4 regions of the Paenarthrobacter sp. CC6 genome follow, and region 4 is predicted to be linked to each of the others. Evidence: riboswitches for the same ligand, from Rfam matches in the RefSeq annotation. Region 4 holds a riboswitch; each other region holds the start of a gene.
The links. A riboswitch is a leader RNA that binds a small molecule or an ion and turns the genes downstream of it on or off. The one in region 4 is predicted to bind S-adenosylmethionine.
Positions count from the first base shown of each region.

Region 1: linked by a shared signal. The riboswitch ahead of PV760_RS08265 (DUF1737 domain-containing protein) and the one ahead of PV760_RS09490 (aminotransferase class V-fold PLP-dependent enzyme) in region 4 are both predicted to bind S-adenosylmethionine.
Region 2: linked by a shared signal. The riboswitch ahead of metX (homoserine O-acetyltransferase MetX) and the one ahead of PV760_RS09490 (aminotransferase class V-fold PLP-dependent enzyme) in region 4 are both predicted to bind S-adenosylmethionine.
Region 3: linked by a shared signal. The riboswitch ahead of PV760_RS04785 (hypothetical protein) and the one ahead of PV760_RS09490 (aminotransferase class V-fold PLP-dependent enzyme) in region 4 are both predicted to bind S-adenosylmethionine.

Region 1 covers NZ_JARDAN010000007.1:295,369-299,744, reverse strand. Annotated here, with positions in the region: gene PV760_RS08285 (glutamate--cysteine ligase 2) at 1-623, shown strand, start outside; gene PV760_RS08280 (hypothetical protein) at 620-1,237, opposite strand; gene PV760_RS08275 (O-succinylhomoserine sulfhydrylase) at 1,248-2,456, opposite strand; gene PV760_RS08270 (rhodanese-like domain-containing protein) at 2,457-2,867, opposite strand; gene PV760_RS08265 (DUF1737 domain-containing protein) at 2,864-3,127, opposite strand; SAM riboswitch class IV at 3,141-3,252, opposite strand; gene PV760_RS08260 (NtaA/DmoA family FMN-dependent monooxygenase) at 3,408-4,376, shown strand, end outside.
Region 2 covers NZ_JARDAN010000005.1:49,076-53,451, forward strand. Annotated here, with positions in the region: gene PV760_RS02850 (SGNH/GDSL hydrolase family protein) at 1-622, shown strand, start outside; gene PV760_RS02855 (winged helix DNA-binding domain-containing protein) at 749-1,804, shown strand; gene PV760_RS02860 (hypothetical protein) at 1,850-2,299, shown strand; gene metX (homoserine O-acetyltransferase MetX) at 2,343-3,464, opposite strand; SAM riboswitch class IV at 3,479-3,596, opposite strand; partial or broken gene PV760_RS02870 (bifunctional o-acetylhomoserine/o-acetylserine sulfhydrylase) at 3,781-4,376, opposite strand, start outside.
Region 3 covers NZ_JARDAN010000005.1:506,594-510,969, forward strand. Annotated here, with positions in the region: gene PV760_RS04775 (helix-turn-helix domain-containing protein) at 1-324, opposite strand, end outside; gene PV760_RS04780 (sodium:solute symporter family protein) at 605-2,140, shown strand; SAM riboswitch class IV at 2,251-2,370, shown strand; gene PV760_RS04785 (hypothetical protein) at 2,387-2,686, shown strand; gene PV760_RS04790 (hypothetical protein) at 2,683-2,874, opposite strand; gene PV760_RS04795 (VIT1/CCC1 transporter family protein) at 3,113-4,276, shown strand; gene PV760_RS04800 (matrixin family metalloprotease) at 4,363-4,376, shown strand, end outside.
Region 4 covers NZ_JARDAN010000008.1:162,551-166,926, reverse strand. Annotated here, with positions in the region: gene PV760_RS09500 (metal-dependent transcriptional regulator) at 1-172, opposite strand, end outside; gene PV760_RS09495 (class I SAM-dependent methyltransferase) at 182-1,003, opposite strand; gene PV760_RS09490 (aminotransferase class V-fold PLP-dependent enzyme) at 1,051-2,457, opposite strand; SAM riboswitch class IV at 2,490-2,603, opposite strand; gene hisN (histidinol-phosphatase) at 2,774-3,598, opposite strand; gene rsgA (ribosome small subunit-dependent GTPase A) at 3,670-4,376, opposite strand, start outside.

The DNA of each region.
Region 1 (4,376 bases), on a different contig from region 4:
GCGTGGTGCAGCGCTTGCTTGATACCGGTGTAGTCCTGGATGAGGGGATGATCTACTTCGATGCCCGGATCGCCAGGAACCAGCCCACCGTAGAGGTCCGGGTCGCCGACGTCTGCCTCCGCGCGGAGGACGCGGCGCTGATCGCGGTGCTGGTGCGGGCTTTGGTGGAGACGGCCTCCTTGGAAATGCTCGACGGCGTTGATCCCACCCCGGTGCCGACCGCCCTGCTGCGGATGGCGGGTTGGAGGGCCAGTAATTCCGGTTTGCGGGGAGACCTCCTGGACTTCGGCGATTTCCGGCCCCAGCCTGCCGCTGATGTCGTGTGGGCGTTGGTTGACTATCTCAGCCCGGTACTGGATGACCAAGGTGAATTGGCGCTGGTCAAGGCGGGCATTGCCGGAATTCTGGAGCGCGGCAACGGAGCGCTCGAACAACGGGACGCAGCGGCACGATACAGCGCCAGGCATCGCGACGGCGCGAACCCGCCCGGCTCCGAAGCCCTTGCCGCCGTGGTCTCGCACGCTGCGAAGGTGACTGTTCGTGGCACCGCGACGGGCGCGTTCAAGGACCCGGTCGCGTTCAAGGACCCGGTCCCGCTGCTGACCAGGGTGCGGCGGCCTTAGCCCTCGATGTCTCCGATGTTCTCGCTATCCCCGATGTCCCCGGGTTCCGGCCACGCCATCAGGTACGCTCCGACGGCTCCTTCGGTGAGGTAGAAAACCAGGGGCGGGATGTCCTTGGTGGTCGCCAGGACGGTCCCGGAAACCACGGCCATCCCTGCTGCCGTCATCCCCGCCCATCGTTTGGCGGGGGACTTCAGCAGGCTGCCGCCCAATGCAGCCAAGCCCAGCACATGCAGCCATGAGTAGGCGAGGAACGGTGCATTGGATCCCCGAAAATAAGCGAAACGCTCAAGGTCCGAGGCCCGCCGCGACAAGCTGTAGACGAAGAATGGTGCGCCCGCGAGCAGCGCTGTTGCTGCCGCGGACACCCACGCTTTGGAGGTCCCTGCCGGTTGTGCTTTCGAGAACGCCATGAAGCCCACCGGGACTGCGACGGTTCCTGCAGCGGCCGCGTGGTGGCCGATCACCCATCCGCGCTCGCTGGCAAGCAGCAAACGCAGGCGCTCTGCGGGGTCGTGCATGAGGTACACGCGGGATCCCGGTGAAATCCCGGCCAACCACACCACCGATCCCGCAACGATGACAGCCCCCGCCCGGCGGTATGGATGCCTCATGCCAGCAAGGTTAGACCTGTTTGAGGGCCTTCTCCAGATCCAGGATGAGATCGTCCACGTCCTCCAGCCCCACCGACAAGCGCACCACGCCATCGGACAGCCCGATCGCCGCCCGGCCCTCCGGACCCATGGCCCGGTGGGTGGTGGTGGCAGGGTGGGTGATCAGCGACTTGGAGTCACCAAGGTTGTTGGAGATGTCGATGACACGCAATCCATCAAGCAGCGCGAACGCGGCTTCTTTCGCGGAGCGGCCGGCGGACGGCGAGAGCTCGAACGTGAGCACTGTGCCGCCGGCTTTCATCTGCTTCGCGGCGAGCTCGTACTGCGGGTGCGACTTCAGCAAGGGGTACTTGACCCAGCTGATGGCGGGTTGCTGCTCCAACCATTCCGCGATCTTCAGGGCCGATGCCGAGCTGTGGTTGACTCGGAGCCCGATGGTTTCCAGGCCCTTGGTCAACACCCAGGCGTTGAAAGCCGAAAGCGATGGCCCCGTGTGGCGCATGAGCTGCTTCACCGGTCCATCGATGAACTCCTTGGTGCCCAGGATCGCGCCACCGAGGACGCGTCCCTGGCCGTCGATGTGCTTGGTGCCTGAGTACACAATCACGTCGGCGCCCAGCTCGCCACAGCGCTGCAGCAGGGGAGTGGCAAAGACGTTGTCGACGACGACAGTCGCCCCAGCGGCATGCGCCAGTTCGCTGACAGCCTGGATGTCCACGATTTCCTGCATCGGGTTGGACGGTGACTCGAAGAAGACGGCGGTGGTCGGCTCGGAGAGAGCCTCACGCCACTGGTCAAGGTCCGGTCCGTCCACAAACACCGTCTCCACGCCCCAGCGCGGAAGGATCTCGTTGAGGATCACGAAGCAGGAGCCGAAGAGGGAACGGGCAGCAACCACGCGGTCACCGGCAGCCAGCAGGGCACCCAGTGCGGTGAACACGGCGGACATGCCGGACGCCGTCGCGAAGCAAGCCTCGGTACCTTCGAGGAGGCGCAGCCGCTCCTGGAAGGTGGCCACGGACGGGTTGCCGTAGCGGGAGTAGACGAAGCGTTCGTCCTCGCCGGTGAAGGCGCGTTCTGCCGCGGCGGCGGATTCGTAAACGAAGCCGGAGTTCAGGAAGACGGGTTCGGCCGTTTCCTGGAAGTTGGTACGGTCAAGTCCACCGCGAACGGCCTGGGTGTCGGGGCTCCAGCCGGCGGCGTCAGGATTGAAAGTCACTTACTCGGTCCCCAGATTCGTTGGCAGGCCACGGTTCTTCCAACCATTGACGGTGCGTTCGCCGTAACGGTCGGGTTCGCCCTCAAAGCCTTCAAGGACGTTGTAGGCGGTGAAGCCTGCCTGCGTGGCGGCGATGGCGGCGGCGATGGAGCGCTGGCCGGAGCGGCAGATGAAGACGAGCTCCACGCCGTCGTCCTCGGGCGCCTGTTGTTGCAGGTCCTCGATGAAGCGGGAGTTCGGGATGCCGCCGGCGAGGTTCCACTGGATGAACAGGGGATCGTTCTCGGTGGCTTTCGTGTCGGGGATTCCGATGTGGGCCCATTCGCCCTCGGTGCGGACGTCCACCAGGATGGCGCCCTGTTCAAGCTTGGCCCACGCGTCTTGCGGGGTCAGGTCACCTGCGTAGCTCATGCGTGGCCCTCGAATGCTTCTTCGTCGTCGGTATCCAGTTCATCAACGGCGTTGGCGACTGCGGCATCGGCGCTGGCAATCGCGGCGGGCAGGACGACGGCCTGCGCGACGATCACGTCGGTTCCGTTGAACGTGGCGGCGGGGCTGCCGTGCAGTACGTACCCATCCGCCAGGGCGTTGGTGATCCGCTCACAAAAGTCGCGGGTATCCGGGCCTGTTATCAGGCGGTAAGAGAGTTTTTCTTCAGTGGGTTCAGGCATTGCTGGTGCTCCTCAGTCACGCTTGCAGTTCGAGTTGTCGATACGCCGAGTAGTCACCTGAGGCACCCCGCCGGAGAGAGGGTTGCCGACCAGCAAGTCAGGGCTTTGCGCTGGTTCTCATTACTCAAGAAAAACGTAGCATTCACGACGACGGCCCGCACGGCGGCCGTCGTCATGTTGCGTAACCGGACGGTACTGGAGTACGGGTCCAATTAAGACGTCCCGGGAGCATAATTGACGCAGTACGACCCCCTGTAACTTCGTATGAAATCAGGTCGCGGTGAACGGACAGAGCAGTTCTACACTCAAGCCCATGCTGCATTTTGGTTGGTTCGTGGGGCACGGTTTCGGGGTGCAGGGCTGGGGCACTCCGGGCTACAGCCTGGGGTACGACTGGAAGAAGCCCGCCCTGTACCAGGAGGCCGTGCGCGCGTTCGAGCTGTCCGGGCTGGACCTGTTCATCATCGAGGATTCCCTGACCGTCCCGGACACCTATGGCGGTACTGCCGAGGTTTCGCTGGCCCATGCTTCCTTTGCGCCGAAACACGATCCTTTGGCGTTGGTCCCGTACTTGCTTTCCGCCACGGAGCACCTGGGGATCGTTCCCACGGTCAGCGCTTCCTTCTACCCGCCCTTCACCGCGGCCCGGCTCCTCGCTACCCTGCAGCACTTCTCCGAGGGGCAGCTCGGATGGAATGTGGTCACCTCGGGCAGCGATCTCGCCGCGCAGAACTACGGCTTGGACCAGCAGATCGAACACGACCTCCGGTACGAAAAAGCGGAGGAATTCGTCGACGTCGTCAGGCGGCTTTGGCGAAGCTGGGAGGCCGACGCTGTACTTGAGGACGTTTCAGCCGGGGTGTTTGCGGACCATACCAAAGTGCATCCGATCAACCACGACGGGGACTTCTTCAAGGTCCGTGGGCCGCTGAACACGGCACCGTTGCCCGAGGAACCCGTGCTTGTCCAAGCGGGCGCCTCTCCCCGGGGCAAAGCGTTTGCCGGCGGTCACGCGGATGTGGCAATTGCGCTCGCCCGCGGCGTTGACGGTATGAAGGCCTACCGGGATTCGATCCGGGCCGAGGCGGCGAAAGCCGGCCGGAATCCCGACGACGTGAAGGTGCTTTTCGTGCTGAAGCCCACCGTGGTGGGTTCCACAGCCGAGGCCGAGGAGCTACGGGCGCAGCGCCGGGAATTGACGCAGCGTGACATCGACAGCCAGCTCAACTCCATCTCCTACCTGTCCGTG
Region 2 (4,376 bases), on a different contig from region 4:
GTTGCTGCAGCAGATCGTCGACGAGCAAGTCGGCCCCTGCCTGGAACTGCAACCGGACCTCGTCTCCATTTCCGCCGGAGGAAACGACCTCATCCGCCCCGGCGGTGATCCCGACCTTCTGGCCGAGAAACTCGACGCCGCCGTCGGCGAGCTGGGCTCGGGTGGCGCCACGGTAATCCTCTTCAACGGTCCGGATACTGCGTCCTCGGTCCTTGGCCGCATCCGGGGCAAAGTTGCCATCTACAACGAGAACCTGCGAACGGTCGCAGCCCGCCATGACGCCATCATTGCCGACATGTGGTCCTTGCGGCAGCTCGCTGACACCCAGATGTGGGATGCCGACCGCCTGCATTTCTCCCCCCTGGGCCACCACACCATCGCCATGATGGTCCTGGAGGCATTGAACGTCCAGCACGCCCTGGAGCCGCTGGTACCCAAGGCCCTTCCTCCCCGGACGTGGCGGGAAGCCCGCTCATCGGACCTGGTCTGGGCACGGGAATACTTCGTGCCTTGGGTTATCCGGAGGCTCCGTCACCAATCGTCCGGCGACGGCATCACGCCAAAGCGTCCGACGCCGGGACCGGTCTTTGGTGCCGCCGGTACCGTGATGCCGCGCAGCTAGCCGGGAGCGATGGGCCGGTGAACCAGCATGGCGAGTGATGACTCTCCCCGTACAGCGGGGGTCCGGCAGTTGCGTCTCCGACGGCAACAGTTACGTCCTCCCCTGGGTGCAGATCCGGGGGATGTGGTGCGCAATCTCCTGGCCGTCCAGTCGCAGGAATTCGCCTATGCCCGTTGGACCGTGGCGCAGCGGACGCCCTCGAGCACTGCAGCTGCAGTAGAACAGGCCGTTGCCGACGGGACCATCCTGCGGACGCACATCCTGCGCCCCACATGGCATTTTGTGCACAGGGATGACTTGGGCTGGTTGATGGCGTTGTCCGCTGGCCGGCTGCATCAAGGCAACAAGGGCATGTACAAGCGGACCGGGGTGGACGGGGAAACTGCCGCACACAGTGGGAGGATCCTTGCAGCAGCCGTGGCCGATGGTGCCCACAAGACCCGCGAAGAATTGGCTGATGTTCTGGGCCAGGCCGGCTTTCCCGGCAAGGGCCTGGGTTTCATCTACCACCTCATGCACGCCGAAATCAGCGGCATTCTGGTGAGCGGCGCTCCGGTTCGTTCGGCTGGCGGGGCCCTGAAGCAGACCTACGCTTTGTTCGACGAACGCGTCACCGCTCCTTTTTCCGGGCCGCTCAGCGGAGCGGAACGGGAACACGCGCTGGGGCAGATGGCCCTGCGGTATTTCAGCAGTCGCGGACCGGCTACCGTGAAGGACTGTTCGGCGTGGTCCGGGCTGACCATGAAAGACGTCACGTTGGGACTCAACGTCGCCGCGGAATTATCACCGGGAACGTTGGCCCGGGTCTCCTTCGATGACCTGGACTTTTACGTCGCCTCGGCTGACGCAGAAGCCCTGGAGACTCCTGCCGGTCCAGCGGCCGGTTCCGGGCTCCCCCGCGTCGACCTCATCCAATGCTTCGACGAATACGTGATGGGGTACTCGCAATCCCGCCACTACCTGGGCGGTACCGCACCGTACTTGCCTGAGGACAACGGCCCCATGCATGTAGTCCTCGTGGACGGCAGGCTGGCCGGATGGTGGCGGCACAGCTTCGCAGGGGGCATGTGCAGGCTCGAGGTCCGGATGGACAAGCCGACAACCAAGGAAGAGCAGATGGCCCTGGAAGCCGAAGCGGAACGCTACGGGATTTTCCTGGGGATGGAGGCCAAGCTGCTGTGATTGGCACAGGGCTAAGCTGGGGTTAAGACCTAGGAGGCCTGCACTGTGAACAATCTGATCTTCTGGATCATCGTCTGCTCGTGGCTGATTCCCATGGGAATCCGCATGTACAACCGGTCCAAGGCCCGCCGCCTGCAGAACGGGAATTTTCGTGGTCAGGATTATCCGCAACAGGGTTTCCCACCACAAAATTACCCGCCGCAGGACTACCCGCAACAGAACTACCCGGGCTACCCGCCAGGGCCGGCAGTCATCCGGCCTGCAGACGAGGCACCTCAGGTCGCGCCGCCGTCGAACGCCTCCTACCCAAGCGGTTCCTACCCAAGCGATTCCTACCGGGCCGGACAGCCCGCTCCCGCGCCGTTTCCCACTGCCGGTTCCGAGCCCCAGGGCTACCGCGCCCGCAAGCTGGCTGAACTGGATGCGAAGTTCACCAATGGCCAGATCGCCATGGAGGACTACATGAAACAGCGCGGCGAGATAATGAACGGCTAGGCACGTCCACAAACAGGCACCTCTTCGAACAGGTTGCCTGGTCTCAGGCGAAGAACGCCCCGCGAAGCTGCTCCGACAATTGGCCGATTTCCGTGAGGAAGCCATCGTGGCCGATCGGCGCCTGGATGGTGTGGACCGGAACATTCCCCGGCAGTGCTGCCGCCAGTTCCTTGGACTGGGCCGGGAAGTACAGCCGGTCCGTGTCCACAGCAGCAACAAAGAACTCGGCGGTGGCACGAGAAAGTGCTTCCTGCAGTGTGCCCCGTCCCCGCCTGATGTCGTGAGACATCAACGCTTCGGTGATGGCGATATAGCTGTTGGCATCGAACCGCCGCACAAGCTTTGTCCCCTGGTGGTCCAAGTAGCTTTCCACCTGGTAGCGACCACGCTCCCCCAGGACTGCTGCGGAGAGCGGCGTTTCCTGATGTTGGGCTTCCCTGCCGAAGCGGAGATCCAGTTCCAGGGCGGAACGGTACGTGATGTGCGCAATCCGGCGGGCCAGGGCAAGTCCGTGTTCCGGGGCCGGACCGCCGTAGTAGTCCCCATTGTTGAAGTGCGGGTCCTGCCGGATGGCCAGGGTTTGGGCCTGCGCAAAGGCAATCTGCTCGGCGGTGCTGTAGGCTCCCACCGAAATGACGGCGCAGCGGTTGACCCTCTCCGGAAACGTGACAGCCCATTCGAGGGCCCTGGCCCCACCCATCGAGCCGCCCAGGACCGCGTGCCAGGATTCAATCCCCAAGAGATCCGCCAAACGGGCCTCAGCAACCGTGCTGTCGCGAAGAGTAACCAGGGGGAACCGCGAACCCCACGGCTTGCCGTCCGGCGCATCGGAGGACGGGCCGGTGCTGCCATAGCAGCCACCCACGATATTGATGGAGACAACGAAGAACCTGTTGGTGTCGATGGTGGCGCCCGGACCCACCAACTGCTCCCACCACCCTTCCTCGTCCGTGGCTCCGCGGGCAACGTGGGTGCTGCCCGTCAGCGCATGCTGGATGAGCACGGCATTGGACGCGTCGGCGTTGAGTCGTCCCCAGGTTTCGTACGCCAACACGACGTTGGGGAGGTGACCGCCGGCTTCGAGCGCCAGCGGCCCTATGCCCGCGTACTTGACGGTTCCGTCTTCTTCTCCGGATTTGGGAAGTGCTGTAGCAGTGATGGTCATTCCTTTGACACCTAACTTCGCGCTTGCCCGTCGCCTTGCGTGCGAACAGGCCAGGTCTTCACCCGGGGCACCCCACCGCGGAAGGAGGGTTGCCGGCCAGCAAGCCGGGGCTATCTGCTGGCACTCATGACCTAATACGTAGAGTCTAGGAAAGACACCACCGTTATGGCGAAGAATGTGACACCAGTGTGACGTTCAAGGGCAGCTTCATTCACGAAAGAGCACTCCGGGGTGCCGTCCGGCGAATAATCGTCGATGTGGACGGCACCCCGGGTCCGTCAGCCAGGTGCGTCAGCTGCAGGCGTGGACTGCCCGTTCAGGCGCCCTTGGCCGCGCGGAAGCCGGCTTCGAGGTCGGCAATGATGTCATCGATGTGCTCAATGCCCACGGACAAGCGGACCAGGCCCGGGTTGACGCCGGCGGCTACCTGCTGCTCGACCGTCAGCTGGCTGTGCGTGGTCGACGCCGGGTGGATGACCAGGGAGCGGACGTCACCAATGTTGGCAACGTGGGAGTGCAGCTCCAGACCGTCCACGAAGCGCTTGCCGGCTTCTACGCCACCCTTGATGTTGAAGGCCACGATGGCGCCCGTGCCCTGGGGTCCGTACTTGCGGCCCCGCTCGTACCAGGGGCTGGACGGCAGGCCCGCATAGGCGACCGATTCGACGTCGTCATGCGCTTCCAGCCACTCGGCCACCTTGGTGGCGTTGGCGACGTGGCGCTCCACCCGCAGGCTCAAGGTTTCCAGGCCCTGCGCGATGAGGAACGCGTTGAACGGCGACACGGCCGAGCCGAGGTCGCGAAGGAGCTGGACACGGGCCTTCAGGATGTAGGAAAGGTTGGCTCCGAGCGCTCCGTCCTTGCCCAGGTCGCGGGCGTAAACCAAGCCGTTGTAACTGGGGTCCGGGGTGT
Region 3 (4,376 bases), on a different contig from region 4:
CCGCTCGGAACGTGCGGTCAGCAGGCGTTCCACAATGCCCTGGCCGCCCAGCGAGATCCTGGGGCCGTCGTCGCGACGCGTCAGATGGGTCTCCGGCGCGGCGAACAAGTCGCCGACGGAGACGGACAGAACCTGGCAGAGGGTCACCAAGGAAGCAACCGACGGCGATGTCAGGTCGCGCTCCACGCGGCTCAGGAAGCCTTTGGTCAACCCGGTAGCGTCCGCAACCTGCTCGATGGTGAGGCGCTGCGCTTGCCGGGCTGCGCGGATTCTGGAACCGATGGCAACGGGAACATTGCTCGGTTCAACGGGTAGAGCCTTCATTCACGAACCTTTCAGGCCTGTCATGTGGCCCTGTCATTGGAGCAATAGTAGCCGGGAGGCACGCCAACAGGGCCACTGCGGGCGTAACCAAGTCCAAAGGATCTTGACTGTTACTCCGATCACAACATATCCTCATAGGCAACAAGTGTTGTCTGTGAGGCACACAACACATCCCCAAGCTCCAAACCCAAATCTCCAATCATCCGCACAGAGACTTCGACGCATCGCAGGAGTATCGTCGAAAACCCCAACCTCCGTGCATCAGCTCCAAGGACCGTTCATGGAATCTTCGGCTATTAATATCGCAATCGTGGTGGTGTACCTGCTCGCCATGCTGGCCTTCGGCTGGTGGGGCAAGTCCCGCACAAAGAACAACAGCGACTTCCTGGTGGCCGGCCGCCGCCTGGGACCCTTCCTCTACACAGGCACCATGGCCGCCGTGGTCCTCGGTGGCGCATCCACCGTGGGCGGCGTGGGCCTCGGCTACAAGTTCGGCATCTCCGGCATGTGGCTCGTGGTGGCCATCGGCTCCGGCGTGCTGCTCCTTAGCCTCCTGTTCGCCGGCACCATCCAGCGGTTGAAGATCTACACGGTCTCCCAAATGCTGAGCCTGCGATACGGCAGCAAAGCCACCCAGACATCCGGAATCGTGATGTTGGCCTACACCCTCATGCTCTGCGCCACGTCCACCGGCGCCTACGCCACCATCTTCGTGGTGCTCTTCGACTGGGAACGCTGGTTGGCAATCGCCGTCGGCGGCGCCATCGTGCTGGTCTACTCCACCATCGGCGGCATGTGGTCCATCACCTTGGCAGACCAGGTGCAGTTCCTCATCAAGACCGTAGGCATTTTCTTCCTGATGCTGCCGTTCGTCCTGAACGCAGCCGGCGGAATGGACGGCATCCGTGAGCGCCTGGACGCCAGCTTCTTCCAGATCGACGGCATCGGCGTCCAGACAATCATCACTTACTTCGTGGTCTACACCCTCGGCCTCCTGATCGGCCAGGACATCTGGCAGCGCGTCTTCACCGCCAAGACCGCCACCGTTGCACGCTGGGGCGGAGCTACCGCCGGTGTTTACTGCATCCTCTACGGCATCGCCGGCGCACTGATCGGCCTGGCTGCCCGCGTCGCCCTCCCGGACATCGATGTCGCCAACCTCGGCAAGGACGTTGTCTACGCAGAGGTGGCAACCCACATCCTGCCCGTCGGCATCGGCGGACTGGTGATGGCCGCGGCTGTGGCTGCGATGATGTCAACCGCTTCGGGCGCCCTGATCGCCGCCGCCACGGTGGCCCGCGCAGACGTTGTCCCGTTCGTGGCCAGCTGGTTCGGCAAGACGATCAACACCGACGACACGGAAAACCCCGAGCACGACGTCAAGGCTAACCGCTACTGGGTCCTGGGCCTGGGCATCGTTGCCGTCCTGATTTCCATGGCAGCGCAGGACGTCGTTGTTGCCCTGACCATCGCCTACGACATCCTGGTAGGCGGACTCCTGGTCGCCATTCTCGGCGGCCTGGTCTGGAAGCGCGGAACGGGCATCGCGGCTGCATGGTCCATGGCAGTCGGCTCAGTTCTGACACTGGCCCTGCTCATCATGTACGCGGTTGGTGTCATCCCGAGCGAAGACGGCGTCTACGCCAACGAGCCCATCTACTGGGGCCTCGGTGCTTCTCTGGTGGTTTACGTCGTGGTCTCCCTGCTGACTCCGCCCACGGACGCAGCCGTCCGCGAGGCCTGGGACAAGCGCGTAGCCGGCGCCATCTCCGAGGAACTGCCGCCGGAAGTCCACCCGGTGGGCAGCAGCAAGTAACCAGGCAATACCCGACGGCGGTGCCGCCCCCTTCACGGGGGCAGCACCGCCGTCGTTTTGTCCCCGGCAATAAGGCCTTCACAACCTCAGGTGCGGTACTGTTGTCCCAGCTTCAAGAGATGTGGCGCCAAGCTCCGACTGGCCATGCACCAACCCCATGTTCACGGGTGGTTCGGATGAGGAAGCGGCCCGTCCCGGACCTGAGACAACCGAGCGGGCAAGAGCACTCTCCACAGGAGCAGCACCTTGCCGTATCAGAGCGATACCAGCCACGCCCACAGCACCTCCGGCCAAACCGAAGCCCGGACCGTCACGGTGATCCCCGCCGTCGACCTTTACCTGGGCACGGTCACCATAGTGGCCAGGAAGGAAACCCTGTTCTTCCGGCATCCCCATCCGCAGCAGATCGCCAAAGCGCTGGCCCAGGCCGTCCGGCCCTCAACGTGGTGCGGGGCGTCCCGGACCCTGACGGTTACTGTGGCCGCGACAGGAAAACGGGATGGCCAGCCGCGCCTGTTCGCCCTCGGCAGCCGGGACGAGGACTAGATTTCCTCTTCCTCCCCACGGAATTCCTCGGTCTCATCGATCGGCACCACCCGTTCATCGTCCTCGGGGGCGTCCACTTCCTCAACCCAGGGCTCGTCCACTTCCTGGTCTTCGGCGTAGTCGTAGGCCGGGTCCGACTCGATGGTGGTGCGTTCCGGGTACTTGGCGTGTGATTCGGTGGTGTCCATGGTGCAACCTCCGTCCCGTGGGCCTGTAAGAGCCCGCTAACCGAGTGCGGGGAGGCTCCCCGCCCCTGTCCTTCCATCTGAGCACCGGCCAAAGCGAGGGTCAAGCAGAGCCGGAAATTACGGTGCACCGAACATTCCAGCTAAGGAATACCAGCCAAAAAACCCTGCAAATAAGCGGTAGTGTGGGGCGTGCAATGGGGCCGCAACTACCCCACCCAGCACAGGAGATAAAGTGCAGATGCACCAGGAATCCCACAGTTCGTCGAGCCCCGCTCCGGACCCCGCAATCGAACCCGCAGCCCTCCACCACACCGCAGACCCGGCAGCACCCACTGCGTCGGACATCAGGCGGTGGCGGCAGTACCTTGCCGATGAACGCGCCGAGGCTGCGGTCTACCGCGAACTCGCCCAGCGCCGCGACGGCGAGGAACGGCAGATCCTGCTGGCTCTGGCCGAAGCCGAAGGGCGGCATGAAGCGCACTGGCTCAAACTCCTGGGTGAGCACGCAGGCATGCCCAAGGCAGCTTCCGCCCGCAGCCAGTTCTTGGGGTTCCTGGCCCGCAACTTCGGTTCGGTCTTCGTCCTGGCCCTGGCGCAACGTGCAGAGGGCCGCTCCCCCTACGGAACCGAGCCGGCCGCCACCCCCGCGATGGTGGCCGATGAACAAATCCACGAGGAAGTAGTCCGGGGCCTGGCGACCCGTGGACGCAACCGGCTCTCGGGTACCTTCCGTGCTGCAGTTTTCGGCGCCAACGACGGTTTGGTGAGCAACCTGTCGCTGGTCATGGGCATGGCCGCGACGGGTGTACCGAGTTCCGTCGTCCTCATGAGCGGCGTTGCAGGGCTCCTGGCCGGCGCACTGTCCATGGGTGCCGGCGAATACGTCTCCGTCCGCTCGCAACGCGAACTGCTCAATGCCACCCTCCCCACCCAGGCCACCCTCACCGCAGCCCCGTCGCTGGACATCGACCACAACGAGCTGGTCCTCGTGTACCTGGCACGCGGCATGACCCGCGAAGCCGCCGAGCACCGGGCAGCCGAGCGCATGGGATTGTTCAGCTGCGACTGCGATCCCAGCCTCTCCCTGCAGCCCGAGAAGCCGGTGGCCGATGAGCATGAATCGGTGGGTTCGGCGTGGGGCGCGGCGCTGTCCAGTTTCTGCTTCTTCGCCTCGGGAGCCATCGTTCCGATCCTGCCCTTCCTTTTCGGGATGACGGGTATGGCCGCGCTCCTGGTGGCCGGAGTCCTGGTGGGCATCGCGCTGCTGGCGACAGGCGCCGTCGTGGGTTTGCTGTCCGGTACGTCGCCGCTCAGCCGCGGCCTGCGGCAACTGGCCATCGGGCTCGGAGCAGCTGCTGCCACCTACGGTCTCGGTTTGCTGTTCGGCGCGGCGATCGTCTGAGTTTGGACTGCTCCCCCGGCAGACCGTAATGTTGGTTCGTCCTCCGCGCTGCCCCGCGTGACCAAGGGCCTGAGGAATGGAGAACCGTGGACTGGGAGCG
Region 4 (4,376 bases):
CAACGAGGCCTTGGTCCTTGAGCTTTCGCACCATTTCCGACACCGAGGAATTGGCGACCCCGAGCCGCAGGGCAAGCTGTGAGGACGTGATCGGCTTGTCCTGCCACTCCGTATAGGAGTAGATGACCTTGACGTAGTCCTCGATCGAGGAGGAGGGCGTACTGGTCTTCACCCCCCTAGCCTACCGTGGTGTGGCATCGTGGACTTTGTATGCACGCCAGGTCTGCGTCAGGTAGGGCAGCGGCACCGTGTCTCCCGGCGCGTGGCCAAGGTGTTCGTAGAGGTACCACTGGAGGTTGCCCATGACTTTGGCCCGCGTCGCTTCGTTGGCGCGCAGGTAGTAACTGCGCGACTTGGTCAACTCCATGATGTCCTCGGGCGAGAGCGGGTCCTCCCACCTGGTGAGGTGGCGTTCCAGTCCGTGAAACTCCGGGCCGATTACCGGCCGGAATCCCGGCTTGTGGACGTCGCCTGCATGCATGATGCGCGAGAGCCTGTGGACCCAGGGAATTGAGGTGTCCAACTGGTTCCAGATCAGCCCCAGAACCCCTGCGGGGCGCAGGATACGGGCGATCTCCGTGCTCGCGGCAAGGGGCTCGCACCAGTGCCAGGCCTGGGCAACGCTGACGACGTCGAATGCTGAGTCCGCCAGTCCGGTTGCCTCGGCCGTCCCCTCCGTCGCGTGAACATCGGGGTAGGCCTTTCGCAGTTGCGCCAACATATCGGTGGAAGGGTCGACGGCGGCCACCTCAAGTCCGCGTCCGGCCAGGAGTGCCGTGAACTTGCCCGTTCCTGCGCCGAGGTCCGCAGCTGTCGATGCCCCTTCAGGTAGGAGCCAATCAACGGAGTCCACAGGATAGCCCGGCCGCACGCGATCGTAGTGCTCTCCGCCATCCTGGAAGCTTTGGCCAAGTTCATGGCGCCGGGAGGCATGGAGTTTGGGTCCGCGGGGACCGGCGGGGCCGGGAGTGACTGGAGCGCCGTTCGCTGAGCGCAGGGACACGCAAACTCCTTCACAGGGCCGTTAGAGGTACCCTACGAATTTACCCTCTAGTCGACCGTGCAGGGAGCGGCACCGGCTGTGCCCGGGGTGTTGGGCGCCCACTCGGGGTAGCTGCGGTGGTCGTTGGCCGGTACCCAACGGCCCTCGTCCACCACATAGTCCCAGCCCAGGCCGTTGCGCTTGAGTTCCTCGATGCCTGCCAGCAGCCTGGTGGCGTCCTCCAACCGGGAGCCGACGCCGAAGCTTGCGCGCAGGGAACCCGAAGGCAGTCCCAGCCGCTTGAGCAACGGATGCGCGCAGAAACGTCCGTCGCGGAGGCCCACTCCGTGTTCGGCCGCCAGATATGCGGCGACCAGTCCGGCGTCGAATCCTTCTACGGAGAAGTTGACCACGCCTATGGTGTCCTCGGAATCGCTGAAGATCCGGTGGACTGTTACGCCGTCGATGGCTTCCAGGCCCTCAACCAGGTAGCTGCGGATGCCCGCTTCGTGTGCGTGCCAGGCGTCCTGGTCGAGGCCGGCGAGCACCTGCGTGGCGCGGGCGAGCGTCGCGGCGCCCAGGACGTTGGGGGAACCGCCCTCGTGCCGCGCCGGACCCGTGGCCCAGCTGACCGAGTCCAAGCGCGCTTCGCGGACAGCGCCGCCACCTGCCAGGTGCGGGATCCCGGCGTCGAGCCAGTCCGGGCGGCCCACTACCACTCCTGCGCCGAACGGCGCATAGAGCTTGTGTCCTGAGAAGACGATGTAGTCGACGTCAGCCTCTGCGATGTTGACGCGGCGGTGCGGAGCGAGCTGGGCTGCATCCACCACGATCCTCGCGCCGTACTCGTGGGCCAGCGCGGCAAGCCGGGCGATCGGCAGGATCTCTCCGGTGACGTTCGAGGCGCCCGTGACGGCGAGCAGGCTGACGCCGCCCAGGGCCAATTCGGCTTCGATCTTGTCCAGCGTTCCGGCCAGGGTCGGCGCCGCAACCACGCTGCGGTGCGGCACGCCCTGCCACGGGAGCAGGTTTGCGTGGTGCTCAATGTCCAAGTACAGGACCTCGCCGGCAAACCCGCCGTCGACCTGCGGGAGGCAGCCGGCCAGCAGGTTCAAGGAGTCCGTGGTGTTCCGGGTAAAGATCACCGAATCGTCGGCACGTCCGCCAACGAAGTCACGGACGATGTTCCGGGAATTCTCGTAGACGGAGGTGCTGATCTGCGAGGCGAAGCCTGCCCCGCGGTGAACGCTGGCGTAGTACGGGAGGACCTCGTTGAGGTAGGCGGAAACAATCGTCAGCGCAGGGGCTGACGCACCGTAGTCGAGGTTGGCATAGCGGACGTGGCCACCTTGGATCAGAGGCGCCTGAAGCTCCGCGCCCGTGACGGCGGCGAGGGGACGCGCAGCTGCCGATTCGAGGGCGGCTTCGTCAACAAAGGAAGGGATGGTGTTTGCGTTGAACGTGACTGTGCTCATGGGACCTCACTCAAGAGGGACCCCCACAGGGGGATCCGCGCTTGCCGCATCCGTTCCGGACCGGCCGGGTCGTCACCCGGGGCACCCCACCGCGAATGGAGGGTTGCCGGCCAGCAAACCGGGGTTTAGCGCTGGCACTCGTGACCTGTAAAAAAGGCTAAGGCACGTCCGGGGGACGATCCAAAGCCGTGGGGTTTTGTTAAGCGCTTTGTTACGCGGAATGCCAAATCCCAGTTTCCGCGAACAAAAAACGGCGGACGCGCACAAAAGCGGGCGTCCGCCGTCGAAAATTCGGCAATCCGGAGTAGTGCCGGCCTCAGGCTTGGGGCTGCAGGAGGTCGTCCAGTCCGGGGTTCAGCCGCTTCAGGACTTCCGAATGCAGGATGGAGTTGGTGGCCAGGGCGTTGCCGCCGAACGGTCCGTCTTCGCCTTCCAGGGAAGTGAAGCGCCCGCCTGCCTCCGTCACGATGGGGACGAGCGCCGCCATGTCGTAGAGGTTCAGCTCCGGTTCGCAGGCGATGTCCACCGCGCCCTCGGCCACGAGGCAGTAGGACCAGAAGTCACCGTAGGCACGTGTGCGCCAGACGTCCTCCGTGAGGTCCATGAATTCGTCCAGATTGCCCCGCTCCTTCCAGCCGGACAGGCTGGAGTAGGACATGGAAGCGTCGGCCAGGCGTGAAACGTTGGACACCTTGAGGCGGGTTGCTGAAGCGAGGGACCGACCCATGTAGGCGCCCATGTCCTTGGCTGCCCACCAGCGTTTGCCCAACGCCGGAGCGCTGACCACACCAACGACGGGCTCGCCTTCATCGACGAGCGCGATCAGCGTTGCCCATACTGGAACGCCGCGGACAAAGTTCTTTGTTCCGTCGATGGGATCGATGATCCAGCGCCGCGATCCGTGGCCACTGCTGCCGAACTCTTCACCCAGGACTGCATCACGTGGACGCGAGCGCGACAACTGACCGCGGATAGCCTCCTCCGCAGCCTTGTCGGCATCGGTGACAGGGGTGAGGTCCGGCTTGGTTTCGATCTGCAGGTCCAGGGCCTTGAAGCGATCCATGGTTTGGGCGTCGACGGAATCGGCGAGGACATGGGCCAGGCGCAGGTCGTCGTTGTAGGTGGAAGCGGGTTGGGTCATGGCACCAAACTATCCTGAAATGCTGGCGGCGGTGGGGACGTTACCGCTGCACCTTCAGTTTTCCAGTGTCATCAAGTAACCGTGCCGAGCTCTTTCGCTTCTTTGGCCTCCAGGCGCGGGTCCGCGCCCAGCAGGCGACGCAGTGACGCCAGGCGCGCCACCCCTGAAGGGCCCGCATGTCCTTCATTGACCCAGGCGTCCAGCCCGCAGTTCACTGCCGTAGCGTCGTGCTTGCATCCCCGCTCGCATGCTTCGGTGCCGGGTTCGAGGTCCGGGAAGGAATGCAGGATCCGGTCCGGATCCACGTGGGCCAAGCCGAAGGAGCGGATACCGGGGGTGTCAATGATCCAGCTGCCCGAGGGGGCATCCGCGAGCTTCAGCGCCAATGCCGACGACGAAGTGTGCCGGCCACGTCCGGTGACGGCATTCACGCCGCCGGTGGCCCGCTCGGCGCCCGTCAACGCGTTGACCATGGTGGACTTGCCCACACCGGAGTGGCCCAGCATGACGGTCACTTTGCCACCGAGGTGTGCGCGGAGCCGGGAAACAGCATCCCTGTCCAACCGGGCCGACAGCCCATCATCGGATCGGGCATCAATGCCGCCGGCTTCAGAATCGGCTGTCCGGCTGATAATCACCGGGAAATCCAGGCTGACGTAGTTGGCCAGCAGTTCAGTGGGATCCTTCACGTCGGCCTTGGTGATCAGCAGCAACGGCTCAATACCGGCGTCGTACGCCGCCACAAGGGCGCGGTCGATGAACCCGGTCCGCGGTTCGG